DNA from 2 places in the Sutcliffiella horikoshii genome. Region 2 is predicted to be linked to the other one. Evidence: riboswitches for the same ligand, from Rfam matches in the RefSeq annotation. Region 2 holds a riboswitch; the other holds the start of a gene.
The links. A riboswitch is a leader RNA that binds a small molecule or an ion and turns the genes downstream of it on or off. The one in region 2 is predicted to bind thiamine pyrophosphate.

Region 1: another riboswitch for thiamine pyrophosphate. It lies ahead of tenA (thiaminase II); the one in region 2 lies ahead of tenA (thiaminase II).

The regions. Positions count from the first base shown of each region.
Region 1 covers NZ_CP082918.1:1,147,977-1,156,832, forward strand. Annotated here, with positions in the region: gene K7887_RS05950 (transglycosylase domain-containing protein) at 1-1,725, shown strand, start outside; gene K7887_RS05955 (VLRF1 family aeRF1-type release factor) at 1,832-2,638, shown strand; gene K7887_RS05960 (SDR family oxidoreductase) at 2,921-3,901, opposite strand; gene K7887_RS05965 (MFS transporter) at 4,087-5,367, shown strand; TPP riboswitch at 5,442-5,548, shown strand; gene tenA (thiaminase II) at 5,652-6,335, shown strand; gene K7887_RS05975 (ECF transporter S component) at 6,347-6,928, shown strand; gene K7887_RS05980 (ABC transporter ATP-binding protein) at 6,940-8,397, shown strand; gene K7887_RS05985 (energy-coupling factor transporter transmembrane component T family protein) at 8,378-8,856, shown strand, end outside.
Region 2 covers NZ_CP082918.1:534,221-558,072, forward strand. Annotated here, with positions in the region: gene K7887_RS02855 (YybH family protein) at 25-462, shown strand; gene K7887_RS02860 (class I SAM-dependent methyltransferase) at 486-1,112, shown strand; gene K7887_RS02865 (hypothetical protein) at 1,376-1,894, shown strand; gene K7887_RS02870 (DUF3986 family protein) at 1,942-2,214, opposite strand; gene K7887_RS02875 (hypothetical protein) at 2,234-2,806, opposite strand; gene K7887_RS02880 (S8 family serine peptidase) at 2,822-3,712, opposite strand; gene K7887_RS02885 (spore coat protein) at 3,913-4,191, shown strand; gene K7887_RS02890 (hypothetical protein) at 4,380-4,958, shown strand; gene K7887_RS02895 (YciI family protein) at 4,974-5,330, shown strand; gene K7887_RS02900 (DUF1048 domain-containing protein) at 5,408-5,746, opposite strand; gene K7887_RS02905 (PadR family transcriptional regulator) at 5,743-6,087, opposite strand; gene K7887_RS02910 (cytochrome c biogenesis CcdA family protein) at 6,331-7,044, shown strand; gene K7887_RS02915 (response regulator transcription factor) at 7,067-7,765, shown strand; gene K7887_RS02920 (OsmC family protein) at 7,836-8,240, shown strand; gene K7887_RS02925 (hypothetical protein) at 8,237-8,563, shown strand; gene K7887_RS02930 (redoxin domain-containing protein) at 8,556-9,134, shown strand; gene K7887_RS02935 (hypothetical protein) at 9,384-9,572, opposite strand; gene K7887_RS02940 (DinB family protein) at 9,709-10,206, shown strand; gene K7887_RS02945 (aspartate/glutamate racemase family protein) at 10,318-11,007, shown strand; gene K7887_RS02950 (ASCH domain-containing protein) at 11,027-11,413, shown strand; gene K7887_RS02955 (hypothetical protein) at 11,533-11,781, opposite strand; gene K7887_RS02960 (hypothetical protein) at 11,995-12,429, opposite strand; gene K7887_RS02965 (MBL fold metallo-hydrolase) at 12,618-13,454, shown strand; gene K7887_RS02970 (zinc-dependent alcohol dehydrogenase) at 13,470-14,603, shown strand; TPP riboswitch at 14,771-14,874, shown strand; gene tenA (thiaminase II) at 15,003-15,692, shown strand; gene K7887_RS02980 (PadR family transcriptional regulator) at 16,133-16,426, shown strand; gene K7887_RS02985 (DUF2812 domain-containing protein) at 16,423-17,616, shown strand; gene K7887_RS02990 (hypothetical protein) at 17,710-18,195, opposite strand; gene K7887_RS02995 (helix-turn-helix transcriptional regulator) at 18,195-18,401, opposite strand; gene K7887_RS03000 (DUF6429 family protein) at 18,666-18,911, shown strand; gene K7887_RS03005 (DMP19 family protein) at 19,373-19,825, opposite strand; gene K7887_RS03010 (hypothetical protein) at 19,929-20,192, shown strand; gene K7887_RS03015 (hypothetical protein) at 20,212-20,448, shown strand; gene K7887_RS03020 (hypothetical protein) at 20,501-20,686, shown strand; gene K7887_RS03025 (GrpB family protein) at 20,747-21,265, shown strand; gene K7887_RS03030 (hypothetical protein) at 21,332-21,802, shown strand; gene K7887_RS03035 (hypothetical protein) at 22,035-22,472, shown strand; gene K7887_RS03040 (hypothetical protein) at 22,563-22,970, shown strand; gene K7887_RS03045 (hypothetical protein) at 23,204-23,377, shown strand; gene K7887_RS03050 (MBL fold metallo-hydrolase) at 23,604-23,852, shown strand, end outside.

The DNA.
Region 1 (8,856 bases), 610 kb from region 2:
GTTAAAGCTGGGGGCTATGTGCAGGGTGGAAGTACGATTACCCAACAACTGGCCAAAAACGTCTTTTTATCTCATGATAAGACATTAAAACGAAAAGCGGACGAATTCTTCTTAGCAAAAAAAGTGGAAAAATCCTACTCAAAGGATCAAATCATAAGCCTGTATCTTAATCAAATCTACTTTGGTGAAGGTGCATGGGGAATTAAGCGGGCAGCCGCGGTTTATTTTGCAAAAGACCCGAAAGATCTGACACTTGCCGAGTCTGCAACATTGGCAGGGTTAATCAAAGCTCCATCTGCGCTTTCCCCATTAAATAATGAGGAGCGCTCCATTCAGCGCAGAAACTTGGTGCTATCACTCATGCACCAACAAGGATTCATTACGGCTGAAGAAGTGGAAGCGGCAAAAAAAGAGGAATTAAAACTTGAAACGCGTCATGTTGATCCTCATAAAGGGAAATACCCAAGCTTTACGGATTACATTATTGATGAGGCAGAAAGAATGTATGGCATCAGTGAGAGTGAACTCCTTGCTGGAGGATATCGTATTTATACGACGCTCGAACCCAAGGTGCAGGAAGCACTTGAAAAAGTGTATGCAGATCCAGCGAATTTTCCTACCGGTAAGTCCGGAGAGGTGGCGCAAAGCAGTGGGGTTCTGCTTGACCCGAAAACAGGTGGAATTCTAGGGATGATAGGTGGCCGGGATTATCAGTTCCGTGATTTTAACCGTGCATCCAAGCTTAAGAAGCCGCCTGGATCAACAGCAAAACCGTTACTTGTTTATACACCTGCCCTTGAAGAGGGATATGATGTGTATGACATGTTAAATGATTCCCCTACTGAATTTGGTGATTACAAGCCACAAAATCATACGTTGGATTTCCGTGGTGAAGTTTCTATGTATGATGCAGTGTTGAATTCTTATAACATTCCTGCGGTTTCCCTGCTGTATGATATGGGGATTCAAAAAGGCATGGACGCAGCGAAAAAGCTATACTTGCCGGTGGATGAAAAAGAAGATCGTACGCTCGGAAATATAGCATTGGGCGGATTTCATGGCGTTTCCCCGAAACATATGGCCGAAGCGTACTCCGTCTATGCAAACAACGGGGAAATTATTGAATCGCATGGAATCGTTAAGATAGAAACAGTAACAGGAAAAGAAGTGGCTTCTTTTGAGGAAGAAAAGGAACGTGTCTTTTCCGAAGAAGCTGTTCAAAAAATGAACTTTATGCTCAAAGGCGTTGTCGAAGAAGGAAGTGGGAAGAACGCAATCATTGATGGACGGGAAGTTGCCGGAAAAACAGGTTCTACTCAAACAGCTGATAATAACCATGGCGCCACTTCCAATCAGTGGTTTGTTGGTTTCACTCCCCAAATTGTTGGGGCATTCTGGATTGGGTTTGATAAAGAATCTGCTGACAACGTTCTTCCAATCATCTCTGGTGCGGGAAGCCCTTCAGCGAAAGTCTTCCAACAGGTTGTAAGTGAAGCACTTGAAGGAGAGCCGGTAGAATCGCTCAACCTTCCAGCAAGCTTGCAGAAAAAGAAAGATTTTGCGAAGAAGGAAGAGAAAAAGCAGGCGCAAGAGCAGCAAAGCAAAAAAGAGCAAAAGAAGAAAGATGAAAAGAAAAGAGAAGAGAATAAGAAAAAAGAAAATAAGAAAAAGGAAGAAAAAGAGAAAGAGCGTGGCAAGAAGAAAGACCGAGATGACGATGACTAACAGTAACCACCTTCCCCTAATAAATGAGGAAGGTGGTTTTTATATGTTTAGACCATTCAATTTTGTGATAAAGACTATTAAACCAAAAGTTTAATGGAGGGATTTTGTGACCTATCATAAGACGATGGAGAAACTTTCAAACATGAGATTTACTAAACCAGACAAGGTACTAAGCTTATATTTGCACACCGATCGCAGTCATCCAGACCAGCAAGGTGGCGAATGGAAGATAGCATTGAAGAATGGGTTCAATCGATTAGAGGAATATATAGAAGCTAGCAGTATGGAAGAGTTAAAGAGATTGCGTTCCATTCGTGAGAATGTTGAAAAGTATGTAGAAGGTATGGAACGGAAAATGCCGAGAGGCCTAATCATCTTTGCATCTGCTGATAGCGGACTATGGGAGACTTTTGAATTACAGGTCTCTGTGCCGACCAACTTTTATTGGGAGGAATATCCTGTACTCGATGAGCTTCAAAAAATGTATCAGGCATACCCTTTAACTGGGTTTGTTCTTATGCAACAGAATGAAATCAAAATTCTTACATCAATTTTTGCCCTGTTAGAAGAAAGTGAGTCGATGGAATTTGATTTGGAAATAGATGATTGGAGAATGCATCAAGGTCCATCACATCACAGTTCTAGTATGGGAAGCGGAGCCATTAAAACGGCGAGCCAGGTGGACCATTACGAAGATCGCATCAATGCGAATCAGAAGAGGTGGGTAAAGAGCCTTGGCAGCAAGCTTGATAAAAAGGCAGCGGATAAGCAGTGGGAGAAAATAATATTAGTTGGAGATAAAGGAGAAGCAGAATTGCTGGAAGGATATATGAATAAAAAGGTGGACGCCATTATTCAGAAGAACCTTTTAAACGAAAATGAGAATACTGTATTAGAGAAGTTATTAGCTTAACTTTTGGTAAAGCCCCCTAATCATAAAGGGGGCTTTCATTATGGTCCCTGGAGCTATATAACAGGATATTCCGCTTCATATATTGGTTCTGTGTAGTACGGAGGGCGCGGTCCAATTTTGGGCATGGGCCATTTATTTGGTTGGTAAACCATTTGGACTTTTGTATCCGATTGATTGATTAACAATAGTTTGACTTCAGGGTTAAATTCGTAGCTCAAAAGGATTCACTCCTTAGAAATATTTGATCAAAGTGAGGTTTAGAGAAACATCTCTATTCCTCTATCAAGAAGCCGTAAACTCTCCTCCATTTACATGCAGGACTTGCCCTGTAACGAATCGGGAGTCATCTGATGCGAGATAAACATAAGTGGGGGCTAATTCAAATGGTTGAGCTGCCCGCTTCATGGGGTTATATGCACCAAACACTGCTACTTGATCGGAAGAAAAACTTGCAGGAATTAGTGGTGTCCAAGTTCTTCCAGGTGCGACGGCATTTACGCGGATACCTTGGTCAACGATACTATTGGCAAGCGCACGTGTAAACCCGACATTCGCTGCCTTGGTAGCAGTATAATCAATCAACTGTTTTTCCCCCGCATAAGCGACTACGGAGGCGGTATTAATGATGGAACTGCCGGTTTTTAAGTAAGGCAATGCAGCTCTGGTTGTATAGAAATGGGAATAAATATTCACCTTAAACGTGTCGTCAAACTGTTCATCGGTTATATCAAGCAAACTTAGTTGTTGGAATTGTATTCCCACATGATTCACCAGAATATCCAACTTTCCGAAAGCTTGGATTGTTTGTTCTACAATTGCCACACATTGTTTCTTCTCTCTTAAATCCCCAGGCATAAGGATACATCGTTGCCCCAGCTCTTCAATCCGAGATTTTGTTCGGTTCGCATCTTCATGTTCATCAAGATAGGAGATGGCTAGATCTGCACCTTCTTTTGCATAAGAAATCGCTGTCGCTGCACCTATCCCGCTATCCCCGGCAGTAATGAGTGCAACCTTTCCCTTCAGCTTTCCACTGCCCTTATAATTTGGATTTTCAATAATGGGCTTTGGAACCATATATTTTTCCAAACCAGGCTGCTGTAACTGTCGCTGTTCCGGAAAGTTGATTGGTATTTCTTGATATTTTGTTATTTTTCCATAATTAGGGTATAAGGGGTAGGGCTCTTTTTGTTTATTCGATTCAAACCAATCTTGAAACTGTCTCAGCTCCTCCATATGCCGCTGCTTGTCAAATGAGTCCATATAAAACCTCCTTTAATCTTTCTATGCACAACTACATGTATATTTCAGTGATAACTTGGGTTATGCAATTGTTTTGTTGCTTGTTCTCCATCTCCAGACCGAGAAAAATAGAACCGACAGTCGGTTACGGGCAATTTCTAAAGAAGTTAAACTTATTTTAGATAATGAATAGTGGAGGACAAGTGATGAAAAATATGATTGCCATATTCAAGAAACCGAATTACAGTTTGCTGTTCTGGTCGTCTTTTACGTCGACAATGGGAAGTATCGTTGGTATCGCAGCTCTGATGCTGTATTTGTTGGACAGATATTCAGATCAGCCATTTTATGCAGCATTGACGGAATTAATGTATTCTTTGCCTACACTTGCTGTCTTCTTTCTGGTAGGAGTACTAGCAGATAGAATGGATCGACAGAAGATTGCTGTTTACAGTGATCTGATTTGTGCCATTTTGTCGTTGGCACTTATGGGGGCTATATATATTGATTGGATGCCGCTCGTATTCGGGTTGTTGTTCTTAAGAAGTGCTGTATCGAAATTTTTCCATCCTGCCCAGGCTGCAATCATCCAAGGAATCCTTACAAAGGATGAATATACAGTGGCAGCAGGACTAAATCAGATGACAAGCAGTTTGTTCATGCTGTTTGGCAATGCGTTAGGAATTTTTATCTACTGGACGGTAGGCCTTCAAGGTGCTATATTTGTATGCTTTGTCACTTATATGGTGAGCGCTGTTTTAATTAGGGCTTGTAAATTGGAAGAAGAGGTGGTCCTTCCGAATGGCCGACACAAATGGACGCAACTTAATGTCAGGTTTGTAGCGAATGATTTTAAAGATGGAATGCTTTATATTATAAAAAATCCTTTGTTGGTCTACCTTATCATTGGTTTCTTTGTTTTTGGGATCGTAAACGGGGGGCTTTCCGTCATGCCGGCATATATACTTAAATACAAACTTGCTCCAACAGACTACGAGCAGTTCATGATGGTGATGGGAGTAGTATTTGGCATCTCGGTTTTGATTGGAAGCATTATTGCCTCGATGATGGCGAAGAAGCTGAAACTATATCAAATGGTCATCATTGGTTTGGGTGTCTCTGGTGCTTTTGTCGTGGCTAGTGGATATAGCCCGGATATGTATTACTATTTGGCATTCACTGCTTTAATTGGTCTTGGCCTGCCTTTTGTCAACATTGGAATTGGGGGATGGCTGCCTAGGATTGTAGATCCTAAAATGATGGGCAGGGTACAGGGCTGGATTACGCCATTGATGATGTTGTCTCAGTCTATTACTCTCGGAGTCATTGCGTTGACTTTTCAAAAAATCCTTTCAGTGGAAGGGCTTCACCTTCTTGTAGGCGGCTGCTTATTGTTTGTTGGGGTTTTCTATATGTTCACCTTGCCTAAACACGCTACAGAAGAGGAAGAGTCAGCGGAAGGATTGGAAAATTCCGCTTCTGTGTAAAATTATTCTTTGACAAAATAGAAAAAGCAAATTAACATAGGTATCAGAAATTGCTTTCCGACAACTATATACGAATCTACCACTAGGGGTGCCTTTATAAGGCTGAGATTGAAGTGTGACTTCAAGACTCTTAGAACCTGATCTGGTTAACACCAGCGTAGGGAAGTGGGGTCGAGACACTTTTCATTTAAAAGTTCAGCTGTATTAGTGTATTCACCACCTTCTTTGCGCAAGCGAGGAAGGTGGTTTTTTGCATTTACTAACATTTTTAGGAGGAATGGAGAATGAAATTTTCACAGTTGGTAAGAGAGAAAGCGGATTACATTTGGGAGGCGAGCTTCCATCACCCATTTGTAAAAGGGATAGCAGATGGAACTTTATCATTGGAGTCGTTTAAATATTATGTACTGCAGGATGCCTATTATTTAAGCCATTTTGCAAAAGTTCAAGCATATGCCGGAGCAAAGGCTTTTGATTTACAAACGACAGCAAGACTAGCAGCACATGCACAAGGTACATATGAAGCGGAATTATCCTTGCACGAAAATTTTTCAAAACGCCTTGGGGTGACAGAGGCAGAGAAGGCGGCATTCCAGGCAGCTCCGACCGCACACGCTTATACTTCCCATATGTATCGTGCTGTATTGACCGGTGGGTTGGGAGAAGTGATTGCAGCCCTGCTTCCTTGCTACTGGTTATATTATGAAATTGGTGAGAGATTAAAAGATTGCACTCCAGCGGAACCGATCTATCAAGAATGGATTGCAGCATATGGTGGAGAATGGTTCAAGGAGCTTGTGGAAGAGCAGATCAATAGATTGGATGAATTGGCAGACAAGGCAACCGAGGAAGAGAAAGCCAGAAGGCTTGAATATTTCATCATCAGCAGTCAGTATGAATATTCCTTCTGGGAAATGGCCTACACTTTGGAAAAGTGGCCGGTATCTGAAGCCGCAGTGAAGGCTTAGGGGGAATTAATATGAACAAAGGATTAAAGCTTACAGATATATTGGTGACGGTCATTATTGCATTGGTGTTTGGGGTTGTTTATAAAATTTGGGCCCCGGTTTATAACGTGCTAGCTCCATTCGGATTGCAGCTTCAAGAGCTGACATATGGCATGTGGTTCATTGCTGCAACGGTTGCTTATCTACTGATCAGAAAAGCCGGTGTCGCTTTTCTGGCGGAAGTGGCAGCCGCATCAGGTGAATTCTTGGTAGGGTCTGAATATGGATTGATGGTGTTGATATATGGTGTCGTACAAGGGCTTTTTGCTGAAATGGTATTCATGGCTTTCCGCTATAAGCGGTTTGATGTGCTTGTCGCATCTCTTGCAGGTGCCGCAGCAGGTGTAGGTTCGCTTCTATTGGACCTTTTTAGAGGATACCTGTTTGATTATGTATGGTGGAATGTCACATTGCTAATATCTTTCCGTTTGATCGGAGCGGTCCTTTTAGCGGGAGTACTTGCTTATGTTTTGGTAAAAGCGCTAGAGGCAACGGGAGTCACAAGTCTTTTAAGACCGGTGAGCAAGGAGGATTATGACTCCTTAAGGCAATAGGAGGTAAGAGAATGGAAACAATCATACGATTAGACCATTTAAGACTGAAATATCCAGGTGGCGATAAAATCTTTGAAGACTTATCCTTCGAGATTAGAAAAGGGGAAAAGGTATTGATCCTTGGCCCCTCCGGAAGCGGGAAATCGACTCTTATTCAAGTGTTGGCAGGACTCATTCCCAAAGTGGTGGAAGTGCCGATGATTGTGAAAGAGCAGCTTTTGCCCAATTCATGGGGATATGTCTTCCAAGACCCGGATGCACAGTTTTGTATGCCCTATGTGGATGAAGAACTTGCGTTTTTACTGGAAAACCTCGCCGTTCCAAGAGAGAAGATGGGAAGACGGATTGTAGAAGCCCTTGATTTGGTGGGGTTGGACTTACCGAATTTCCACATGAAAATCCAGCAACTCTCAGGAGGGATGAAGCAGCGGCTTGCCATTGCTTCTGTCCTCGCGATGGAGCCAGATGTACTCTTTTTGGATGAACCGACCGCGTTATTAGATCCAGAAGGTACCAGGGAAGTATGGGATACCATTAAGAAAGTGGCAGATGATAAAACCGTCATCATCGTGGAGCATAAAGTGGAGCAGCTGCTTGATTTTGTGGAAAGGATCATTGTGTTGGATGACGCTGGAAATATAATTGCTGATGGTAAGACGCAAGATGTCTTTAAAACCTCGCTTTCTCATTTAAACCAATATGGAATATGGTACCCAGGTGCTTGGGAGAATTATTTGAAAAACAGAAAACCCTTCTCCATGCTTAACATGGAGGCTGAAACGGTGTTAAAAGTAAACGGTTATTCAGGCTTTCGTGGGAAAGAGAAAAAGATTTATGTGGAGGAAGCGGAAATTCGTAAGGGAGAATGGATTTCCGTGGTAGGGGAAAATGGGGCTGGAAAAAGCACATTGCTGGAATCGTTAATGAAGTTGTTAAAGACAGAAGGAACCCTCGAAATTAATGGGGAAAAGGTCATAAATATCCCCACTGACAAGGTAACTTTCGTTTTCCAGAACCCTGAATTCCAATTTGTAACCAAATCTGTGGAAGCGGAAGTTGCTTATACACTGCGCCTAAAGAAAATGGACGAAGGATTGGTATTGGAAAAGGTAGAGGAAATGCTGAGACTTTTCCAATTGGACCACGTGCGTCATCACCATCCATACCAATTATCCGTTGGCCAAAAGCGCAGGCTGAGCGTAGCGGCTGCTGTCATCCATCAGCCGAGTATTCTTCTATTGGATGAACCGACATTTGGCCAGGACAGTAGAAACACATTTGCCATGCTGGAATGGTTGGAAGCATTAAAGGAAGCAGGCGTCGCTATCTTGATGGTTACACATGATGAGAACATTGTTACCGAGTTTGCTGACACCATTTGGACAGTAAAGGATGGAAACCTTATTGATATGAGGAGTAAGGAGAGATTAAGAGGCAGGGGAGAAAAGGATGCAGTTGGAGCTTTATAAAAATAAATCATGGATGCATGATATTAATCCGAGCTTCAAACTACTAGGGATGGTCCTCCTTTTTATAGGTGTCCTGTTCATTCATAATATCAATATCATGCTGAACTTAACCGGAATTCTATTGTTAGTCTATCTTTTAATGACGGGGCAATCGTATAAACTGAAGCTTCTTTTATTGATTCCATTTGTCTTTTTATTTTTCACATCGGCTGTCTCAATGGTTCTGTTTGGAAAGGGAGAAACCACCTGGTTGGAATTCGGATTAATTCATGTCTCGGAGGAAAGTTTTTATCGTGGAATTCATTTAGGGTTACGGTCCCTTGCCTTTGCTTTTTGCGGGTTGATATTCGCCCTGACGACCCGGCCGGTATATTTATTCTATTCATTGATGCAGCAATGGAAGCTACCGCCGAAATTTGCTTATAGCTTTATGGCGGGTATCCGTCTTTTGCCGTTAAT
Region 2 (23,852 bases):
TAAAATTTACAAGGAGCTGACGCTATGTTGGGTGTGAGTAATGTGGAGGGCATTCTGGAAAATTACAAACGGGCCATTTATGAAAAAGATGTGGAGAGCTTTCTAGCTATCTATGATAAGAATGTACATATTTATGATTGCTGGGGAAAGTGGGAGAGTAAGGGTATTACTTTATGGAGAGAAAATGTAGTGAATTGGTTTGGAGGGATGAGGGAGGAAGGCGAATTACTGAAAGTGGATTTTTGTGATGTAACCATTGAGGAAAATATGAATCTTGCATTTGTTCATTGTGCGGTTACCTTCGCTGCGTATAGCGGAAAATCTGAAGAGAAACTTCGTCAAATCACCAACCGTTTTACATTTGGGTTGAAAAAAGTAAATGAGACTTGGCTCATAACCCATGAACATTCTTCCTTGCCGATAGATATGGAGACTGGGAGAGGGATGTTTGATAGTCGATAACCGGGATGAGTGAGGAGAGATATATGAGTTTCTTAACAAAAGCAAGACAATTTATAGATGGTCATTATAAAACACCCAAAGGATTAATTGGTACATTTATCGGTGAGAAAATGGTAAAACAGCACAAAACGGAAACGGACTGGTCATTAGAGCTAATGGATGTCCAAAAAGGGGAAAGACTACTAGAGTTAGGTTGCGGTGCTGGTTATGCGATCAAACTAATTTCAGAAAAAGATTTGGCAGAAGAAATAGTCGGTTTGGACATTTCTCCAACAGTCATTCGATCTGCAAATATCCGAAACAAACGAGCAATAAGGGAAAAGAGAGTAAAACTAGTGCAAGCAAATCTCAATAACTTGCCGTTTCAGAATGAAGGTTTCCACAAGATTTTCAGCATCCAAACCATTTATTTTTGGACAGAAATAGATAAGACAATCTCGGAAATCTACAGGGTTTTAAAATTTGAAGGCGTTTTCGTCCTTACTTTTTCTGACGGAAAAAAAGATGAAATTTGGGAAGGGATAAGGGATATTGCTGAAAATCAAGTCATTTTGCATATGAGGAATGCAGGGTTTAAAGACGTTTCTCTTATGAGGGGTCCGGATTCACGAGGATATCATACAGTAGCGGTTAGGGGAACGAAGAAGTAAAAATGCTCAGAGATTAGATCTCTGGGTATTTTTTTGTTTTTATACAATATGTTGAAATAGCGATATTTAAACAATCGTTTGTTCAAAAAGAAATTCTGTATTGTGGTATAAGGAGTGAAAAGCATTCGTGATTTTTCAACCAATTTCGCACGGTATATCAGGATAGGAAACGATGGCGAAGTATACTTATCTCAAAAATAATTAGATGGTGAATTATCCACTAATAGTGTAAAATTACACAAAAGGGTAAGAGGAGGATAAATATGTCATTTCTAACAATTGTTGTGATTCTTATAAGTGGTATTTTCATGTTAGTTGTCAGCTACGGCTTTAAGAAAAACTGGGAGATATCCATGAACTACAAAATTCTTGCGTGTTTAATTTTACCCATACTAAATATAGCCTTTGGAGTAGCATTAAACTTACTCGATTCTATAGATAGTCCGGCAACTCTTAAAAACTTTCTTGTAACTACCGTCCACTTAACTGTCTGGATAATCTGCTTTGGATTCGCTTATAAAGCAGAAAGTAAGGGTGTGTTGGTGTTTTACGCAATTTTTTGGGCGTTAACTTCAGGAATCGCTGCTTTGACTGCTTACATTGACTCTGTGGAAACTACCGTTGATTTTACTTGGGCCATTCCTATAGCAATGTTACTCTTACCGCAATGGTTTGGGTTGAATTATCTGGTAGAAGGTTATTTTGTTTCATCAATGATAGTATTGGTCATGTCTTTGATCATCTTCAGTGCGGCGGTGTGGAGATGGAAGAACGTAAAATAAGAAAAATGGGTCGGCGTGCCTGTCCCCTCAAACCACCGACCCACTTCCTAAATCAATTTATGTTCTTTTAAAAATTCTTCGAGCAATTCGGAAGCCTTTTGTTCGGTTAGGTGTTCTGTTTTTAGGGAGTAGATTCCTACCAGTAGGCCGAAATTTTTTAGGGTTGGGTAGGGATCTTGTGGGAGATTCAGTTGGTAAAAATCATTTTCAAAAAACATGCACCATACGTTTTGGCTTTCCACTTTCAAGAAGATGGCTTCCAGATCGTGACCGTCCTTGTAGTAGCCTGCATGCAGGTGATAGTTGTTATCAAAAAGCATGTTTGCTTCACTCCTTTAGTTAGAATACTTTATAATGATTTTTTAAGTTAGGTGGAATGTGGTAATGTAATACATTCGGACCGCCCGTTTTGATAGGGAAATAGTCTAATCTGAAAACGACGGCTCCAGTTTTTCTTAAACGGACTTGAATTATTCTTCCGCCTCCACCGGCACCTTCGAGGATGTAGGTATTTGGAGCTTTGATCGCCTTATCCACATACGGTCTTGCTAAAGCCCAGCCCTTTTTCATCCCTTCCCTGCCAACTTTAGAAGTTAATAACCGAATGGCCGCTGCTGCAATTGGGACCCATTGTCCTTGGACAGATGTTTCTAAATTGTCTACATCTTGCCCTGTCAGTAACAGATGTTCTTCAAATTGACGGAAAACCTGATCCTGTAATAAAAAATCAAAATCCTTTTCAAAGGTTTGTAAATTCACATCAGAGACATCAACATCAGTAGTGGCACTAACTTCATCGAGTATTTTTTGAGAGACTGTCCCTTCTTCTTTTTCGATGGCTGATGAAATAGATGGACTAATCGTAGAAAAGATTAGCACAAGTGATAATAATAAAAGTATACATTTTTTCATTCTTTTTTGTCTCCTTCATTTAATTAGTAGTTGAACCGGATCAACGATATGAAACCCTTCCATTTGTTTACTTTGATTTTTCAGTTCCTCTAACAACTTATCAAAATCAAATTCTTCCTTTTTATTTTTCTCAAGGTAGAGAGCCAGCACTCCAGCCATATAGGCAGAGGAAAGGGAGGTCCCGCTACTTAACAGGAAATCGCCTGACAGGGAGTAGCTGTTAATGTATTGACCTGGAAGTAAGAAATCCAATTCCTCCCCCAAGGTTGTCCCCTTCCATAATTCCCCTTCATTATTCAGTGCACCTACCGCAATGACATTGTCGTACTTAGCGGGATAGGTGATGTCAGCATTCTCCTGCAGCCCGTAATTGCCAACCGATGAAACAACGATGATTTTATGGGAGACAGCTAAATCAATTGCTTTCTTTAAATCGGCAGAATCATTAAACGTGCCAAAAGGCATCAGGATGATATCAACCTTTTGCGAGATGGACCATTCTATCGATTTGACAATGTTGGAGATATCTCCCTGAAGATTGTCATCCAAAGCTTTTACAATATAGAGCTCTGAATCAGGGGCAATTCCCAATTGTTTGGAGCCTAAAACACCTGCTAAATGTGTACCATGACCATGATCATCTTGGAAGTTACTGGAGTCATCTAGGACATTTATGCCTTTTACAACATTGATATGTAAGGATGGGGATACTCCGGTATCTATTAATGCAATTTTTACTTTTTTTCCTGTTAAGCCATACTTTTGATGGAGGGTCTCAATTTGTAGCAGTTGATATCCCCAATTCTTCTGATAGAACGCTTCCGTTGATTTTTTTTCGTACATAACATACAGACTAAAAATAATTAGCCCACACATAAGGCCTGATACTAATTTAACTAATTTCATCGCTTTTCCCTCATCTGCCCCCAACCCTCATTTTTAACGAACCTTATTTATTGTATAGAAGAAACGTTAATAGAAGCTTAACTAAACCTTAAATACTCCTTAAATATTGGTACTTAGGGGACTGTCCCCTAAACCCAGCCCACTAGGCATCCGCACATCTTTCTAGGTACAAGTTTATAGACTCCTGTCCCTTGAATAGGATGGTAGGGAGAAACTTGAGGGAGTGTAGTCTAGTGAACTTTAATTATAATGATCAAAGAAGAATCATTGGTCGCCCGGGCTTTGGTTTAGGTGGATTCGGTTCTGGCTTTGGTGTCCGTCCGGGTCTAGGGTTCGGCCGTCCAGGCTTTGGCTTTGGTGGTATTGGTTTCGGTCTTCCATTTGTAACTGGTTTGGCAGCCGGAGCGCTATTAACACCAAGACCATATCCGTACTATCCATACCAGCCTTACCCATATCCGCCGTATCCATATTATTAATCTATCAGAATGAAACATTCCACTCCCTCACTGCGTATACAAAGTCAGAGGAGTGGTTTTTTATGTGTTTTACTTTGGAAAATGGGGCGGGGTGCGTGGTTCCACGGCTCACATGGGGCGGTCGATCGTTCTTGTTGATGAATGATGAGAACATACCTACATAAAATTGTACCAACAAGGAGGATTTGATGATGAAAATATTGAAAGTTATTATACCTTTACTTCTCATAATCCTATTGCTGGCCTTCCTTAGCGGCTATAGATTTACAGCATTAAGTGCTGCAAAGAGTCATGCATTTCTTACGAAAGATGCGGAGTTGATGGATCAGTACGAAATAGGGTCTACGGATGTATTTTTGTTTAAAAGTGATGTGGAACAGGAGTATCGAACAGTTTTGACCCAAAAATCTGGGGTGTTTTTTAGCAGTAGGGCATCTATGTACATTCCATACAGTACAGATGAAATTCAAACAGTTGGCGGGGCTAGCTTTAACTACGAAAAAGATGCTGGTAGTTTTATAAGCGTTGTATCGAACGATGAGGAAGTTGCATACATAGAGGTTGGTGTAGAACCCAATATTGAGAGAAAAGAAATAAAGAAGGGAGAGCGGATTTCTTTCTTGTTTCCATTCAGTGAACAAATAGACTTTTTGAATCCTACTGCCTATGATAAAGACGGAAACGAGCTATATTATCACGGATATCCCAGGGATACGAACGTGTTTAAACACGAGGAATTTAAGTGGCATAAAACAGGTGAACAATAAAAGGAGGAAATATAAATGTTATTCATGCTAATCGTCAAAGCATCAACAAATTCGGAAGGTGGAAACCGACCGAATTCCGAGCTGAATGCAGCTATGTCGAAATACAATGAAGAATTAGTAGAGGCGGGCGTGCGAGTGATGGCGAAAGGACTACACCCAAGCTCAAACGGAATGCGCATTTCTTTCCCAGAGCCAGGTGGGGAGCCAGTAGTGACGGAGGGGCCTTTCCCTGAACCGAACAACCTGGTTGCGGGTTTTATTTTAATTGATGTGGAGTCGAAGGAAGAGGCTGTAAAGTGGGCGATGCGAATGCCGGATCCTCAAGGATATGGGGAAGGCCAGATTGAATTGCGCCAGGTATTTGAATTTTAAGTTAGATTAGGGTCGAGCGAAAGGCGCGATGACTTGTGAAAAAGCGGGTCACCGTGCCTGTCCCCTCAGCCCTCCCCTCAACCCCGGTTAACCGTATCGTTCAACTTCTTCCGATACTTGTCTTTATAAGTTTCCGTATCCTTCACTAACTCATCGCAGAAAGCTGCCACGTCTTCTCCTGTGAGGTCTGTTACTTTTTTGCCTTCTGCTGCGCCTTGCTCGAAAAGTTCTAGAATGCCACCGAATATTCGACTGCATTCCTTCCAGTCAGTCGGCCCGCCAGCGGTCCACATATACTTTTGGATCGCATAGTATGCGTTGCGGTACTCAGTAGGAAGTGCTTTCGCGCGCGCCTCCATTTCTCTCCATTCCTTTTTATCGTTTAAACTTCCGATGATTTTCTCTAGAAAGCTCATAGTATCTCTCCTTTTGATAAGTCTTTTGTTTTAAGTTCGTTTATTTTGCTTGAAACGAATTCCCATTTTCCCCAAAACGTTTTAAGGTGCTCTTGGCCTGCTGCATTAAGTGTGTAAAATTTTCTCGGCGGTCCCATGGTGGACGGCTTTTTCTCGATGTTCACCAGGTTGTTTTTCTCAAGGCGCATCGTAATCGTATAAACAGTGCCTTCCACCACATCTGTGAAGCCTAGTGTCCGCAGTTGTTGCGTAATCTCATAGCCGTACGTTTCGCCGCGGCTGATAATCTCCAGCACACAACCCTCCAGCACTCCCTTCAGCATTTCCGTAATATTATCCAAATCTATCCCTCAATTCATGTACTCTGTATTACTTATTACTAGTATATAGTATTACATAGTAGTGGTGCAAGATGAAATTATAAGATAGGTGAACCGTAGGGACAGGCACCGTGACCCACTTGTGGAGGAGTGGTGGGAAAACTGGGTCATCGTGCCTGTCCCCTCAACCCACCCATTTTCCTCGCATTTCTTAACAGAACATTAATATTCGCACTTCATAATGGATGTAAAGGAGTGAGTGGGATGAGTGATGTTGGTGTTATTTTTTCGTTGTTTGCGGGGACTTTGTCTTTTTTTTCGCCGTGCGTTTTTCCGTTGTTACCTGCATACCTAACGCATTTGACAGGTGGTAAGATGGCGGATAAAAAAATGTTGGTGGATCGGAAGAAGGTGTTTTTGCGCTCGATTGGCTTTATTATCGGCTTTAGTATTATTTTCATTTCCTTAGGTGCTTCTGCGAGCTTTGTGGGGAAGCTGTTAATGGAATATAGAATTGCTTTGATGCAAGTAGCAGGATTGTTGATTATCATTTTTGGATTGCAGATGGCGGGGTTCTTAAAATTTAAATTTCTTATGAAAGAAAAGAAGTTTGAGTACAGTAATAAATCAAAGAGTATGTTTGGTTCTGTCCTCTTGGGAATGGCGTTTGCGAGTGGTTGGTCTCCGTGTGTGAGTCTCGCGTTATCCTCGATTTTACTGTTGGCAAGTTCCACCGAGACGTTGAATCAGGGGATCATGCTATTAGGATTCTACTCGATCGGGATGGCGATTCCTTTTCTGGTGATTTCACTGGTACTTGTTTATTCTTTAAAGGTAGTCAGGAAGATCAACAGGTACCTATCCAAGCTGTCCTTCATTAATGGCGTGGTCATGATCGCCCTTGGTTTTCTTGTTTTAACAGGCCAGATGCAGAAAATAAGTGCATGGCTTTCTATTTATAATTTATTTCCGCAATGACATGACGAAATGAGTGAGTACGGTGATACAAGAGAAATTGATTGGTAAAACGGTGTTGATTGTAGAGAATGATCAAGAGATACGCAAGCTCCTTAGAACCAATCTGGAAAAGGAGGGGTATGAGGTGCTCGAGGCTCCAGATGGGAATAGGGCGAAGAAAATGATTCCGAAACTGGACCCGTGTATCCTCCTATTAGACCTTTCTCTTCCTAAAATTAGCGGGGAAGAAATCTGCAGATGGGTTCGAGATGATTTGAAAAGCTTGATGCCGATCATCATTATCTCAGCAAAAGCGGAAGAAGGAGACATAATCAAAGGCTTCAAGCTGGGTGCGGATGATTATGTGGTCAAGCCGTTCCGCCCCGCAGAATTGATGATGCGAATAGAAGCGGTTCTAAGAAGGACGGCGGCCCGCTGCGGGAAGCTCAGCTTTACTGGTTTTACACTAAAGCCCGCTAAAGGGGAAGCTTTAATCAATGGCAGTCCGCTGAATCTCACCAAGTTTGAATTTAAGCTTTTACATTTTTTTATGCAAAATTCGGATCAGGTGCTGACCAGGGAGCAAATCTTAAATTCCATCTACGAGCATCATGAAAAAATGGTGTCGGATAGAACCATTGATGTCCATATCAAGCATTTACGCGAGAAAATAAAGATGTATACGCCAAAGGACTATATTCAAACGGTCAGGGGAATGGGCTACAAATTTGTCGGCCAATAAATAAGCTGAATTTCTTAATAAACCCTTAACAAACTGATTCCATACTTGATGGTAAAGGGGGAATCAGTAGATGAAATTTTTAATAGAAGCGGACCGGGTAATCGCAGACCTGACATCAAGTCAATTGGTCATATCACCCACACCAGGTGTTGGGGTCAGACCCTATGAGCTTTTGATCTCATCCCTTATTGGGTGCGGTGGGACCTTGCTTAAGACAATCCTGGAAAAGAAAAGAGTAAGCTATGAAAAGTTAGAAATGGAAGCAGATTCTATTCGGAACCCGAGTCAGGCTAATCGGATCGAAAGGATCACGATAACAGCGAATATCTTTTCTAAGGATGAGCTGACACTTGGCCAACGTGAAAAGATCTCCTCCTTGGTGATGAAAAATTGTGGGATGATCCAATCCGTTTTGCCTGCAATCAAAGTGGAACTTTTGATAAATAGGATTCATGACGAGGGAGAGCCGGAGTGAGTTACATTACCTTCGGGAGCATGACGATTTCTGTAAGTTTGATGGTCATGGTTATCGCATTAATGTTGCTGCCTGTTGTTTATACACTTGTAACTGGAAGGACGATTTCTTCTTTCTTTTGGGACAATATCTTTCTCTATTTTGTCATTTGGAAGTTTAGTTACATAGTCATCCACCCAAAGCTATTCTTGGAGATGCCTATGTCTATTGTTTATTTTCATGGAGGAGATACAGGTAAAATATTGGGTTTGATTTTTGTTTTTTTAAACATCCTAATGAGTAGACATTTATGGATGCAAAGGAGGAGTATAGGAAGTGAATAAGAACCTTTTATCGATTGCCATCATTTTGCTCGCTGTAGCAATCATTTTCGTGAACGTGTGGGAGAAACCAGCTTCAGAGGAAAATAGTGAGGCAACAAGTGTGGATGTCACAAAAGATGAAAGCATCCCGGGAGTAGATTTAGGAGAAGTGCAGGAAGGGAACCAAGCCCCTGATTTTACTTTGACGACACTCGAAGGGGAGGAATTAAAGCTCTCAGATTACAGAGGCAAAAAGGTCATCTTGAATTTCTGGGCGACCTGGTGTCCGCCATGTAAAGCAGAAATGCCACATATGCAAAGTTTCTACGAAGAAAACCACGAAGAAGTCGAGGTCATCGCTGTGAATCTCACCAATATGGATAAAGGGGAAGAGGCAATCAACAGCTTTGTAGAAGACTACGAGCTCACCTTCGCCATCCCACTTGATGAAGCCGGCGACATCGGCATGCAATACCAAGCCTTCACCATCCCCACCAGCTACGCCATCGATGAAGATGGAATCATTCAGAAAAAAATTATCGGTCCAATGGATGAAGCGATGATGAAGAGTATTGTGGATGGAATGGAGTAAAGGGCTGAGGGGACAGACACCGTGGCCCGTTTTCAGCGCGTATTTAGCTCTTACCAAGAATAAGTAAAATGCAGGTGATTACTTTGATCACCTGCATTTTTATGTTGAGTAGCTATCTTGCGGCCTATCTCATAATGGAATTAAGAGGAAGAGCCATCTGAATATTCAAGGTGGAGCTGAAAATAGATATGGTTTTATCTCAGGAAAGAAAAAACGCCAGGTTCGTCACCTGGCGTCCATTTTTTGATATTAAATTTTAGGTCCGTTAAAGTCATTGTTATCATACTTTTTCGGTGTATTTGGCGTGTTTTGGTCTTTTTCAATTTTCTTCTCAAAACGCTCCAGGTTTCGTTTGGCGAAATCTCTGTCGCCGATCCCAAATGAAATAGCAAACGCTATGGATAACGCACCAAGGATCAGCAAGAAGCCGATGTTCACAATGGTTTTAGCAAGTACTTGAGCTCATTTTGCATTGTAAGCATTGAGAGAAGCGAATGGTTAGCAGAATGTGGTAAAATTACGTGAAGGGCATATTAAAATAGAAGGATTTGCCCAATTATTAGGAGGGGATGAAATGTTTATGTCAGTTAATGATTTCTTAAATGAATGGAAACAAGAAGCCGCTGTTACCCAAAAAGTGTTGGATGTGCTGACTGATGAATCGTTGAATCAGGAAGTTTCCCCAGGATTATACAGTGTTGGAAGCCTTGCTTGGCATATTACAGGGTCCGCTTACTACTTTCCTGCCCAAGTTGGTATAAAATTTGAGGTTCCTGATCTTCAAAAAGAGACCCCAAAATCTGCTGCTGAAATCAGCGAGACTTACAAAACAGTAAGTCAGCGCTTTACACAAGCATTTTCTGAACAAATTACAGATGAAACGATGAATAAAATGGTTAATTTATTTGGTGGAGACATGCCACTTCAGGCTGTTTTTCGTCTGCTTATCCAACATCAGGTACATCACCGCGGTCAATTGACGGTCCTTATGAGACAGGCAGACTTGAAAGTTCCTGGGGTATATGGTCCTAGTAAAGAAGAATGGGAAGCAATGAATGCTCAAAAGAGCTGATATTAACAAAAAAGCCGGCGCCTGCCGGTTTTTTATTTGTATAAAGGGTTTGTTTACAGGTTAGCGAAGTTAATAAGGAACAGGAACAACAAGGATAATGGAGGAGATAAAATGAAGGTTATTGGTCTTATTGGCGGAATGAGTTGGGAATCTTCTGTGGAGTATTATCGGATAATCAATCAAGAGGTTAAGAGAAGATTGGGGGGATTACATTCAGCGAAATGTCTATTATACAGTGTCGATTTTCATGAAATAGAACGGTACCAATCAGGAGGCGCCTGGGATAAGGCCGGGGAAGTGTTAGGTGATGCTGCGCGTTCTTTAGAATTGGGGGGAGCGGACTTTATTGTCATTTGTACCAATACGATGCACAAAGTTGTAAATGAGATCCAATCAAAAATAACTATCCCCCTATTGCATATCGCAGATGCAACCGCAGCACAAATTAAAGAGAAAGGAATTAATTCGGTTGGATTACTAGGCACAAGGTACACAATGGAACAAGACTTTTATAAATCACGTTTGGAGATGAACGGCATAAAAGTTATTGTACCAAGTGAACAGGAAAGAGAGATTATAAACAAAGTCATTTATGAAGAGTTATGTTTGGGTAAGATTCAAGAAAAATCAAGAGATTACTATAAAAAAGTTATCCATGGCTTAATCGAATCTGGTGCCAAAGGGACTATCTTAGGCTGTACCGAAATTGGATTATTGGTAAAACCGGAAGATTCAGATGTTCCTCTATTTGACACGGCTTACATCCATGCTTTGGAAGCGGTGAATATGTCATTAGAATGAGAAATTAGGGGTGGAAGAAATGAAAAAAATGACGTTATGGGGAAGAGACGAACAGGATGATAGATTGGTTTTAGAAGTCATAAGGGGAGAGAAAACAGCAACATGTACACCAAAGGTTTGGTATTATGATTCCCCAGAGGAACCACCCACAGAAGTAGGTGATTACGTAGCGGTATATGATCAACAGGGGAAACACAGGTGTACCATCTTGATTACCGAAAATTATGAGATACGTTTTGGAGATGTGGACGAGAGGATTGCGAAAGCAGAAAACACTAATTCAATAGAGGAGTTTCGCAAAGACCACGTCGTTAGCTGGGAAGATGCGTTAAGACAAGAGGGTAATGGATTAGATGATAATACGGTTATTGTAGTAGAGCACTTTGAGTTAGTGGAGAAATTGTAGGAACAGGCACCGTGACCCATTCTTGGTTCGCAAGGCATTATTTATCATGCTTTAGTTAAAGGGTAATAGGCACGAGATTGATGAAAAAGTGGGTCGCCGTGCCTGTCCCCTTAGCACCACTAAACCATCAAATAGTCAAAGGTAATACCAAATAGAATGATCGCAGCACCCAAACTAAAGTGAACCTCTTTTTCATTTACTCTTGTCTTCTCTAGTAGTGTAAAGATGAATCCAATTAGGCCGACAAAAATAGCACTATTAATGAGATAAGGAATGTTCACAAAAAAGAGGTGAGGGAACCTTTGAACAAATCCGGAGATAACTCCAAAACTACACAAGAGAAGAGGAATTCTTAATTTCCAATACATAGTATCACCTAACTTTCTTGAATTATGAGGACAGGCTCCGCGCCACGTTCTTATTCCTCTTCGCTATCTAGGTCAAAATCAGTGAAAGTTTCAGCTTTCTCACCTTGAACTACATTTTCTCCATTTAAGTAAACTACCATAGAGTCATTCTCTTCATCAGAATACACATGTGCGCCGTTTTCTTCCTTTGCGTTTTGATGGTCATATCAAAACCTATATAAATGCTAAAAGAAAAGCAATCCCCCAACTCCCAACAAAAAAGATCAAACTAGAAATGAAATATAAACTCATTTCAGGGGAACTCGCGGCTTCATATTGATGTTCATAATGGTTATTGGTAAGAAACTTTGCGATGGTTCCTTGAGAGTTTGTGCTGGCTTTACTTGTGATACCGGTGATCCAACCTAACCCAAACAGACACAGGCTGGAGATGAATATAGTATCAATGAATTTCCAGTTTCCGAGTAAACTGATGGCATAAGTTCCGCCTATCATTAATGAAAGCAAGATAACAATGATTGTGGTATTAAGGTATTTAGGGTTTATACGTTTTTGTAAAGCCTTGCCGATAAAGTCGATTGAAAAAGCTGCTAGCGTAAAAAGGATTAAAAGAATAATCGTAAAAGCCACACTATAGTAATAATTCATTCCCCCACCTCCTAAGTAACTTCACATCGGTATATCTCTATTACGTTTAGAATGGAGTAAAGTTCCAGTACTTAAAGAAAAATGGGACATCGTGCCTGTCCCCTCGACTCCCCTCTCCAAAAAAAATGTTTATCCCCCATCCCCTTAACAAATACTATCCACGTACATACAGGATAGGAGTGTTTAAGATGTCTCAAGATATGAACTATAGCGATGACAATAAATTTATCCCGGTGACCTCGATTTCGGCACATAGTGGGAAACATGTCACCTTGGATTTGTATTACTACACGAACCAAGTGGTGAATATTTGCATCTACGGAAACTCGGAGGACTGGGTGTTGATTGATACAGGAATGCCGAAGTCCGCAAGAGAGATTCTTTCTGTGGTGGAGAACCATTTAGGGAAAGGTGCCCGCCCGAAAGCAATCATTTTGACGCACGGTCATTTTGATCATGTCGGGGCGTCGGTGGAGCTGGTGCGGCATTGGGAGGTTCCGGTGTATGCGCATGAGCTGGAGCTTCCGTACCTGACCGGAAAAAGCGATTATCCTGAGCCGGATCCGAGTGTAGAAGGGGGCCTCGTTGCGAAAGTGTCCTCCTATTTTCCCAACGAAACAACCGATCTCAGCGGGCATGTCCATGCACTCCCTGCTGACGGTACTGTACCGGGTATGGAAGGCTGGCGCTGGATTCACACGCCAGGTCACTCGCCGGGACATGTCTCTCTGTTTCGCGAGTCAGACCGCACCCTCATCGCAGGGGATGCGTTTGTCACAGTAAGGCAGGACTCGCTGTATAAAGTGCTTGTCCAACAACAGGAAGTCTGCGGGCCGCCGCGGTATTTTACAACGGATTGGCACGCGGCATGGGAATCAGTGAAAAAAATGGAAGCGTTAAAGCCGCAAGTTGCCGTCACTGGTCATGGGCCGGCCATGGAAGGTGAGGAACTGGCCCAAGGACTCACTAAACTTGTACAAAATTTTGAATCAATCGCTATTCCGGACTACGGAAAATATGTATAACAAAAGGAGAACATCATGAAAGCAGTCACCTACCAAGGGAAAAACACAGTAGTGGTAAAAAAAGTAGAAGCACCAAAAATTCAGGACCGTGAAGACGTCATTATCAGGATAACTTCGACTGCCATCTGTGGATCGGATCTTCATCTATACCAAGGGAATTTCCCATTACCGATCGGCTATATCATCGGGCACGAACCAATGGGGATTGTGGAGGAAGTGGGACCGGACGTGACAAAGGTGAAAAAGGGTGACCGCGTTGTCATCCCATTTACCGTCGCTTGCGGAAGATGCCATTACTGCGAACACGAGCTGGAAAGTCAATGTGATAACTCCAACCCGCACTATGACTCCGGAGGATATTTCGGCTACTCCGAAAAATTCGGAAATCATCCTGGCGGACAGGCAGAATACCTGCGCGTCCCGTTTGGCAACTTTACCCCATTTGTCATCCCGGAGGACTGCGAGCTGGAGGATGAATCACTCCTCCTCTTATCGGACGTCTTGCCAACTGCCTACTGGAGCGTGGTGAATGCAGGTGTGAAAGAGGGAGACACGGTCATTGTCCTAGGCTGCGGACCTGTAGGACTCATGGCCCAGCAATTCGCCTGGCAAAAAGGTGCCAAACGAGTCATCGCCGTCGATTACATTGGCAACAGGCTACAGCACTCCAAGCAACACATGCAAACAGAAGTCTTCGATTTCACCAAATATGACGACATGGGCGAAACCCTCAAGGAAGTGACAAAAGGCGGAGCCGACGTTGTCATCGACTGCGTCGGGATGGACGGGAAAAAGTCCCCGCTAGAATGGGTCGAGCAAAAAATGAAACTTCAAGGCGGAACACTTGGCCCGATCCAAATTGCCACCAAAGCCGTGCGAAAAGCAGGTACGTTACAGATTACAGGTGTGTATGGCGGATTGTACAATATGTTCCCGCTAGGACCGTTTTTCACCAGGAACATCAATATAAGAATGGGACAGGCCCCAGCTCGTCATTTTATGCCACACCTGTATGATCAAATTAAGAGTGGGAAACTTGATCCGACCAAAATCATTACACATAAAATGTCCTTGGATGAGGCAGCGCATGGATACGACATATTTAACAAAAAAGAAGATGACTGTATTAAGGTGATTTTGAAGCCATGATTGGGTCCGTTAAAGCGAGGGGGCAATATAATGTACCCCTCGTAAAGGACAAGTTGATTAAGGGTCAAGTAGCAGCTGGTACTTCGACCGACTTAGTTCAAGGTCCCTGTCTTCAAAATATAAAACGCTTGGAATAAATAACTATATATTGTAATATATTCATATAGAATATCCACTAGGGGAGCCAATAGGCTGAGACGGAGCTTTACGCGACGGACCCTTTGAACCTGATCTGGGTGATACCAGCGGAGGAAAGTGGTGCATTGAGTTTAGTACGTACATATTCTCATGCTCCTCTTTCCCATGGAAGAGGAGCTTTTTTCGTTAAAATAGCTAGGCTTGCTTCTTCTTTGGGAAAAGGTGGGTATTCTCCTAATTAATTTTGAGGAGGAATACGACATGAAGTTTTCAGAGCAGTTACGAAGAGAGGCAGATCCCATTTTTCAGGCGATTTTTGAACATCCGTTTGTAAAAGGGATCGGGGGAGGAAATGTACCAAAAGAGGCACTTATTCATTATGTAGAGCAAGATTTTGAGTATCTATCAACTTTTTGCAGAATTTATGGTCTGGCTGTTTCTAAATGCACCGACCGGGAAGATATGGCATTTTTTCAACAACAAATAGGGTTTGTGTTAAATTCTGAGGTGCATCCACACAATAATTTTTGTGAAGTAGCTGGCGTGCGTTATGAGGAATTACAAAAAGCACCACTTGCTCCGACTGCCCACCACTATACACGGCATATGATGGAAGCGGCAGCAAACGGGACACTAGGCGAAACACTTGCTGCCCTTGCCCCTTGCCCTTGGACATATTGGGAAATTGGGAAAAAGCTTATTCAAGAAGTGAAGCCAACACCTGATCATCCTTTTTATGAATGGATCATGTTTTACGGAAACGAGGAAGTGACTTCGATCACACAAGTGTTCATGGACAAAATTGATGCTTGTGCATCAACAGCAGGTGAAGAAGAAAAACAACGTATGCGAGACCATTTTATAACGAGCACACAATTAGAACACCAATTTTGGACAATGGCTTATACGCAGGAAAAGTGGCCTGTTGCTTTGGATCGGGTTAGAGTTTAGTAGATAGTTTAGTAACATTAGGGTACAGTAAAGGTCCTATGACCGGCTAGTATAATTTTTTGAATGAGAGAGGTTTGAAAAATGCAGGTGATCATAATGATTACCTGCATTTTTTTATTTTTTAGTACTTTCATAGAATAATAAAAATTAAACAAACGTTTGTAGAAACTGAAATTCATCATTGTAACAAAAGTTCTAAAAACCATTCGACAAACCTCAACCATTTTTGCATGCTATTTTAAAATATCTTCTAGCTATCCACAAAAGCTAAACCACTAAAAACTGGGCCACCGTGCCTGTCCCCTCCACCCAAAATCCCCTTGCATAAATATGTCGCACCGTGATATAGTCAAACTACGACATATGTCACAACGCGACACACTTGAAAGATAGAGGTGACCATATTGGATCTATCCAAAATCATAAAAAAATACATACCCATGACTGAAACCGCATTCTACATATTGCTGTCATTGACAGAACCGCGCCATGGCTATGGAATCATCAAACACGTCGAAGAAATCTCTAACGGTCGTATCCGCCTGGGCTCTGGAACCATTTACGGAACGCTGACGAAAATGCAAAAGGATGGAGTTATCACCGTGTTTGCGGATGCCGAGCGGAAAACGGTGTACGAAATCACCGATAGCGGCAAAGAGCTGATTACCGCAGAAATCGAGCGATTGAAGGAGCTTCACGGAAACGCATTGAAGTACGAGGGGGAATTCCTATGAAAACAATCATCAAACCATTATGGAGCTACGATGTACAGAAAACCGAACAATTGCTTACCGACCAGGCAAAAGCAGGCTATCACCTAACACAGCTTAACCGCTTCAAACGCCGCTTCACTTTCGAAAAGGGCAACCCAAAAGACGTAACCTACCGAATCGGCTACGACAAAATAAAACCCGCAACCCTTTCCAACACCATGCGCAATGACGGCTGGGAAAAAGTCACCCAAAGTGGCAAGTGGTATGTGATCGCAAACGAGAAACCGCAGGCAGAAGTGACTACTTCCACAAGTCGCGACGCCATCATCAAACGAAACAACTATATCTTTTATGCATTCATGGCCATACTCATCTACATAACCGGTGCAATGCTGGTAAACATAGCCCTCTTCTCCACCGTCTTTTTTGCAAGTGACGGAAACGTGGAAGTAGTGGAAAGTCCACTCTGGATCATCACCTACACCGGCTCAGCCCTAAGTACCGCTTTCTACTTTTTTATGATCTACTCTGTTTGGAAAATAAAGAAAACAAACAAATCCCTGTCACAAGAGAACCAAACAACATATTCGTCCCAACACACCCTAGATAAGAAAAACCTTACGAAAGCAGAAGAAAAACAACTAAAACGAGATGGACTAATCATTAAACGCCGCAAATTCGGCTGGATGTACTCGCCTGATAAACTGGAAAAGTGGCTAGAGCAACACGCAGCAGAAGGAAATCGCCTCCACCGCGTCAGCAAACTTGGCACCACCTTCTATTTCCGAGAAGGCGAGCCACAACATATCAAATACAGCGCAGACTACCAAAATCTATCGAATGATAGTTATTTCGAGATTCATAGACAAGCAGGTTGGAAGGATATATTCAGCTCCAAGGGTGCCATCCAAAAATGGACCATCTGGAGCAAGGAATACGAAGAAGGCGAAACACCACCAGCCTTGTACAGCGACAAAACGCACAAGCTCAAGCAAGCAAAGAAAGTCGCCTTCTCTTATACCGTGATCTTCCTACCGATGGTTCTAATGTATATGTTCATCGCCAGCATAAACATAGGCTTTCTGTTTCGAAAAGAAGAGGCGTGGACGTTACATGATACCAATACCATTATGTTTTTCCTTTGTATTCTCGTGTTCGGTACATTCATCACAAAGACTTGGATGTATTACTTTAGGCTGCGGAGAGCTTGAAGGTAGATGAAGCAATAATAAAATGACCATTAGAACCCCACGGTTTTAATGGTCATTTTCATAGATGTCCTACAAAGAACTATTGCTTTTTCATCAAAAATCTTCACTGCTTTTGTCCGGTGTCAATGCAAATATAATCCCAATGGTGTTTGGTGGAACGCTGGCAAGCAGGAACCACCAGTTGCCGGTAGTAATAGATAGGATTCCAAAACAAATAACGGACAAGGCCACAATGAAAATACCGAATTTGACTTTAGAGGGCTTCAACGGCTCCGACATATTCATATTGATGGACAAGATCATGCCTGTAAATCCCCAGCTCGTCATGTGAACAACCATAATGACAGCAAGAACGATGGCGGGCCTTAACTCCATACCGAACATGATCAACGTAAATAATAAATAAATGGAAGCAAGGGTGAAGAACCAAGAAATGGACCGGGCCTTTTGCCAAATATGGTCATGCAGTTCATCCAATCCACGCTGCTTTTTGGCCATACGGCGGCCAAACCACCAAGCTAATATACCTATCACAGCTCCTCCATATAATCCTACCAACCCACCAATTTGTACCTCCATTATTCTTCTCCCCCTTCTTCTAAAATAAAGACCTCTTCAATGATGCAATCGAATACCTTTGAAATGTTATATGCTAGTTCAAGTGATGGATTGTACTTTCCCGATTCAATCGCAATGATGGACTGTCTCGAGACGCCTACCTTTACGGCTAGGTCCTCTTGGGTCATCTTCGCAGCTTTGCGCAGATCTTTAATCCGATTTTTCAACTTTTCCACACCTCAATTATTTTTGTAAAGCTAGCTTTACAATCGGTTGTAAGTAAAGCGTACTTTACATTTGGTGAAATGTCAAGCATGCTTTACAAAATAGGTTGTGGGGACAGGTTCCTCGACCCATTTTTGGGGGAGTCGGAGTCGTGGCGGTAACGGGATAGGTACCGTTACTGACCATTATGGAGAGAGAGGATAGTTTATCAACAATTCGAAAAAGGATACAATTAAGTTATAAAAATAAAAAGGATTTGATTAGTTATGGAAGAAAGAATCAAGGAGTTAACACTTTTATTACTGTACCTAACATCATGGGAAGAAAAGAATATTCCAGGAGAAATGCGACGAAGTTGGAAAGGATACGATTTCGATATATTAAACCAATTAAGCGAACAGGATTTTCTTCATGGCGGAAACCGTTCGAAATCCGTATATCTAACAGAAGAGGGTATAGAAGAAGCGAAAAAACTAGCTCAAAAGTATATTGGACAATTAGACAGCAACTAAAAAACAGTGGCGAAGGAATTTACCTTCGCCACTGCCTACGTGTAACTCATAGACCGGCCTCTCTACTCCCTCGATAGAACCACCTTAAAAACAGAACGAAATATAAACACTACCACTAAAATAACAACTCCAGTCAATACAATCGCGTAATTCATCCCAATAGGGTTAAACCAAGACCCATTTGGAGGAGTGATAAACGCCGCCCCCAACCAAACGGAAACAATAGTAGTAATGAAGTTTACTAAAATAATAAAGCGGACCTTAACTTTCATAGATAAGAAACCAACCAATCCAGCAAAAAAAAGTGTCCCTAAGAACAAAAAATTAGTTTTCTCCGGATACTGCGAAATTTCATAGTAGTGAAACAGAAACGGCATATGAATTAACGAAACTAGCATCCAAAAGTATTTAATGAAAATCCCCCCTTAATTACAAAAACGTGGGTCGGCGTGCCTGTCCCCTCAGCCCAATTCCTTATACACCTTCACAAAATAAACCTCTAAAACTTCCCCTAATTTACCGTCAAGCTGCCAATATTCGCTGTCGGCATTCTCGATAACAGTATAGAACTCCTCCTCAGGTATCTCACCAGCTTCTAATGCTTGGTAAAGCTTCCACATCTGCAGGCCATACTTTTCTTCTATTAAAGCATATTCAGTTGCGTTAATTTCCTTAAGCGCCCGCACCAATTCTTCAAAATAACGGTCTACCCCTAACGCTTCTATATGCATAGAACACCAGTTAAATAGACCCTCATGCCCACCACTTTCAAGCTCGGAGTAGTAATGGTAGACCATAAAAGCTTGATTAGCAGTTTCATTGTCCGTAGGAAATTCGTATTCGCTCAGTAAAGAAATCATCGCATTCCAAATGTCTTCATTGGTTATCAATTCTGTATTATTTTTATCTGCCAAATGAATCCCTCCAAACTTTCTTACTAACAGTGGTAATAATGTAACATTATGTAATATGATTATAACAGATAGCATCGTATCAATTGGACGGAAGGAGAATGGTATGAGTCACAAAAAGGTAATTTTCATTCTGAGTCTAGTGGTAGCGATCGGGATTGCATTTACTCCTATTATTGGCATCAGACATGATGCCGATGGGATTATCTATTTTGGATTTCCTGCTGACATGTTTGTGTACTACGGAAATGGAGGTTGGAGTTCAAGCAGTCTAGGACCATTTTTCAATATTGCTTTTTTCTATGTGATATTTTTGCAGTTACACAAATTGATAACGAAAAAGAAGCTTTTAAAGAATATAGAGAAATAGAATAAAAGGGGGCTTTCCATTGTACTTATTACTATCCATTTTTTTGACCATTATTTTAGGAGGTGTATTACTCATGATGGGGCCAGTGGCAGGCGGTTTACTCGCATTCGCGATCATCACCGGCACCTTATTTAGAGGACTATATCTCCTAAACGACATCCACAGAAGGATCACCAAAGATATACCCAAACCTGATCCAGTCAAAGAGGCTTATGAAAACTATCTGAAAGAGAAAGAAGCCAAAGCTCAAGGGTAGAAGGGATGCACCGCGAAAATGTGTCGCGGTGCCTGTCCCTATGGAGGTGTTTATGAAAAAATACGGTTTGTCCTTTATTACATTCTTCGCTGCTGCGTATATAGTGTTAGTAATTTTGGAAGTCGGGGAAACGTTCACAAAAGGGATTCATGTTTTCATCTTATCTATTATTATCACCACTATTCACTGGATGTGGGATAGTTTCACCAAACTAACCAAACAGAAAAGGTCAAAGTAATGGACAACAAAAAACGGGTCACGGTGCCTGTCCCCATAGACCACTAAGGAGAACGACACGTTGAGAAAAACCAACATTCAACCATGGACCAAAGAATGGGAAGTCGCATATGACCAAGAACAGAAACTACTAAAAGAAGTCCTAAAAGATGAATTAGTAGATATTTTTCATATCGGAAGTACATCTGTCCCGGCAATCGGTTATGCCAAACCCATCATTGATATTTTGATTGTGGTAAAAGAAATTGAAAAGGTTGATCGGTACAATGAAGCGTTACGAAAAGTGGAGTATGAACCGAAAGGCGAGAACGGGATAGCAGGGAGGAGGTACTTCCCAAAAGGCAAGCAACACAGAACACACCATGTACATATCTTTCAGGTCGGCAATGAACATATACAAACACATCTGGATTTTAAAATGTATCTCATGGCACATCCAGAAGATGCAAAAGCATATGGAGAGTTGAAACTGGAATTAGCAAGGCAGTTTCCTGATAACCATCATATGTATCAAGAGGGAAAGCAGGATTTTGTGAATGAGTTGGCGGAGAGGGCGAGAAGTTGGAAGGCTAATAGATGATTTTTACTGCACCTTTTCATATAGGATGGGGGAAGTTGTAGGGTTATTGGTAATCGGAAAAATCTATTGGATGGAAAAATAATTGTAAAAGAAGGGATCAGCATGATTGGAAGAAAACTCATAGCAGCTTTAATCTCTGGTTTATTAATGATTGCGATGTATTCCATTTTTATTGGAATAGATATAGGAGTTTTCTTTGGCATGTATTTGATGCCCATTATTTTTATTTATGGCATACCATCTTCTATGTTATCTGACTACGCTACCAAAAGCCTGATGGGAACAAAACGAATAATCGTCGCTTTGTTCATTCACCTTTTCTTAGCAGCAACGTTCGTACCAATACCAATGTTGATTTCAGGCTACAAAATAGACACACGGTTCTCAGAGGCAACTGGTTTGTTCGATGTATTCTTATTCATTCATGCACTAATAGCAGCCTTCTTATTTTGGCTTACAGACGAATTAATGAAAAATAAATCATGTCAAATAAAACGCAGAAAGTGTTTAAAGTGGGTTGGCGATTTAAAAATATAATGAATGGAAGCAAATACTTATCTAAAATAAACAACAAATTGGTACGGCCCTCTATAAAGGATCAGCGTCTATTTTACTTGTCTAAGTGAAGGAAATATATTGTAGGGATTTTCAGATTATGAAATAGTTGGTATTAAGCAATCGGGCAGGATTGATTAATAAAAAAGACATTGACCCATGGGTGAAATTTTCTAATAAGGGGGGAGTAAATTTGAAGGGGAGTTTTTTCAAAATGAGCTTATTGATAGTAAGCATTCTTCTCTTAAATGCATGCAGTAAGGTTGAAGAAGTTCAACATATTTCAGTATTTGTTTCGGAAACATCAGAACAAGATGATGAAGGTTTTTTTGTAACAACTGGCTACAAGAAAGTTAATTCAATAACGATTATTGAAGAAAGTAAACATCATGTAAAGACTGTTATTAAATCCATCGAGGACTTTTATGATATCGAAGGGAATTATTTAAAAACAGAAATAATACATTCAACTTTTAATAAATCCTATGTTACTCAAAAAGAAGATGCTGAAAGTCTAAAGGAAGAAATTCAGAAACCTTCAACAATTCTAATTCCCGATGAAAATATAGAACTTTTCAAATTAGATAATAAAACAAAGGAAGTCGAGGAAAAAGTGAAAGAACATGTCCTATCTTTTATGGATATGCTGTAAGTAATACTCCATTATATAGGGGATTGTAGCAAAGTAGCTTGCTCCTTACATAAGAATTGGGAAGTATTTAAGAATAAGGAGAGTAGTTCTATGTTAAAAAGAAAAATAATAACAGCCATTCTGACATTTCTTATATCAACCTTAATTATTACTAGCTTATCCCCTGTAGATGTCCTTTTAGATGGCTCACATAATTATGAAACAAGCACTTTCTTTCAAGATATTTTGCTTATATCTGTATATGTTGTTGCAGGAGTTTTCTTATATGGATTGCCAGTATCAATACTAATTGAATTAATAACACAAAAACCAAAGGAAGCTCGATTTGCTCTTTCCTTTCCTTTACATATCTTGTTCGGAATAATTCCTGTTTTTGTATTAGGATTCTTAGCAATATTCTCACTGCTTGTCTCAATAATATATCTTTTGATTGACGAGTTAATTAGATTTTTCACAAAAGAAAAAAAGATTTCTGGTTACAATTATGTTAAAGCCTAAATCGTTTTAGAGTTTATCATTTTAATGAAATAGCTTTTAAATGGAGCCAAAGCAACTACTCACGCTGTTACTTGTAATATTTTTTAAGAAAACTTAGAGAAAAAAGAATTGCAGTGAGTATAGTGTTCTTTTAAAAGCTAGATTTCTTTTTACCCACTATGCAGCAATCTAGGGGCGATTGTTGCGCCAATGAATTAATTATTTAGTAAGGCACTTACAGAAGGAGGAATGGAATGTCAGAACAGGAAAGAGAGAGGCTCAAGAATAGAGAACAACAAAGAAACCCAGGGGCGGCTTTTAACAATGCATTAAATCAAGCTATAACTGGTAATCCAAATGGAAGTGGATGTTTATTGATTGTGGTTATACTTCTAATATTTCTTTTATTTAAAGCTTGCTCTTCTTAATCTTTTATTGGGTACAATTGCAAAAGCTTTAAAATGAGTCTATTGAAGAAAATAGGAGCGATTGCCAGCTAGTGTAATCGCATTTTGTTTCTATTTATGGGGGAAGGGAGGAAGTCCAATGGTGAACAGATAATCCGAGAAAATCTATTTGTGTTTACATTAAAAGCATGTAGAGTTTCTCACATTTTCTAATTAATTGAAAATAAAGTTAAGAGGAGAAAACAACATGCTAAATAAAATTACGCCGTCTGTTTATTATTCATCCAACAACGATGCTAGAGAGCGACCAACTTTGGGATTAGTCTGTGGGGATAAATATAGCTTAGTAATAGATTCAGGAAATTCCGCTCAACATGCTCAAGATTTTTTAAAAGAAGTGGACGCACTTGATGTACCTCCAGTTAAATATTTGATCATTACCCATGGACATTGGGATCATTTCTTAGGATTAAATGAATTTGAGACCACGATCATA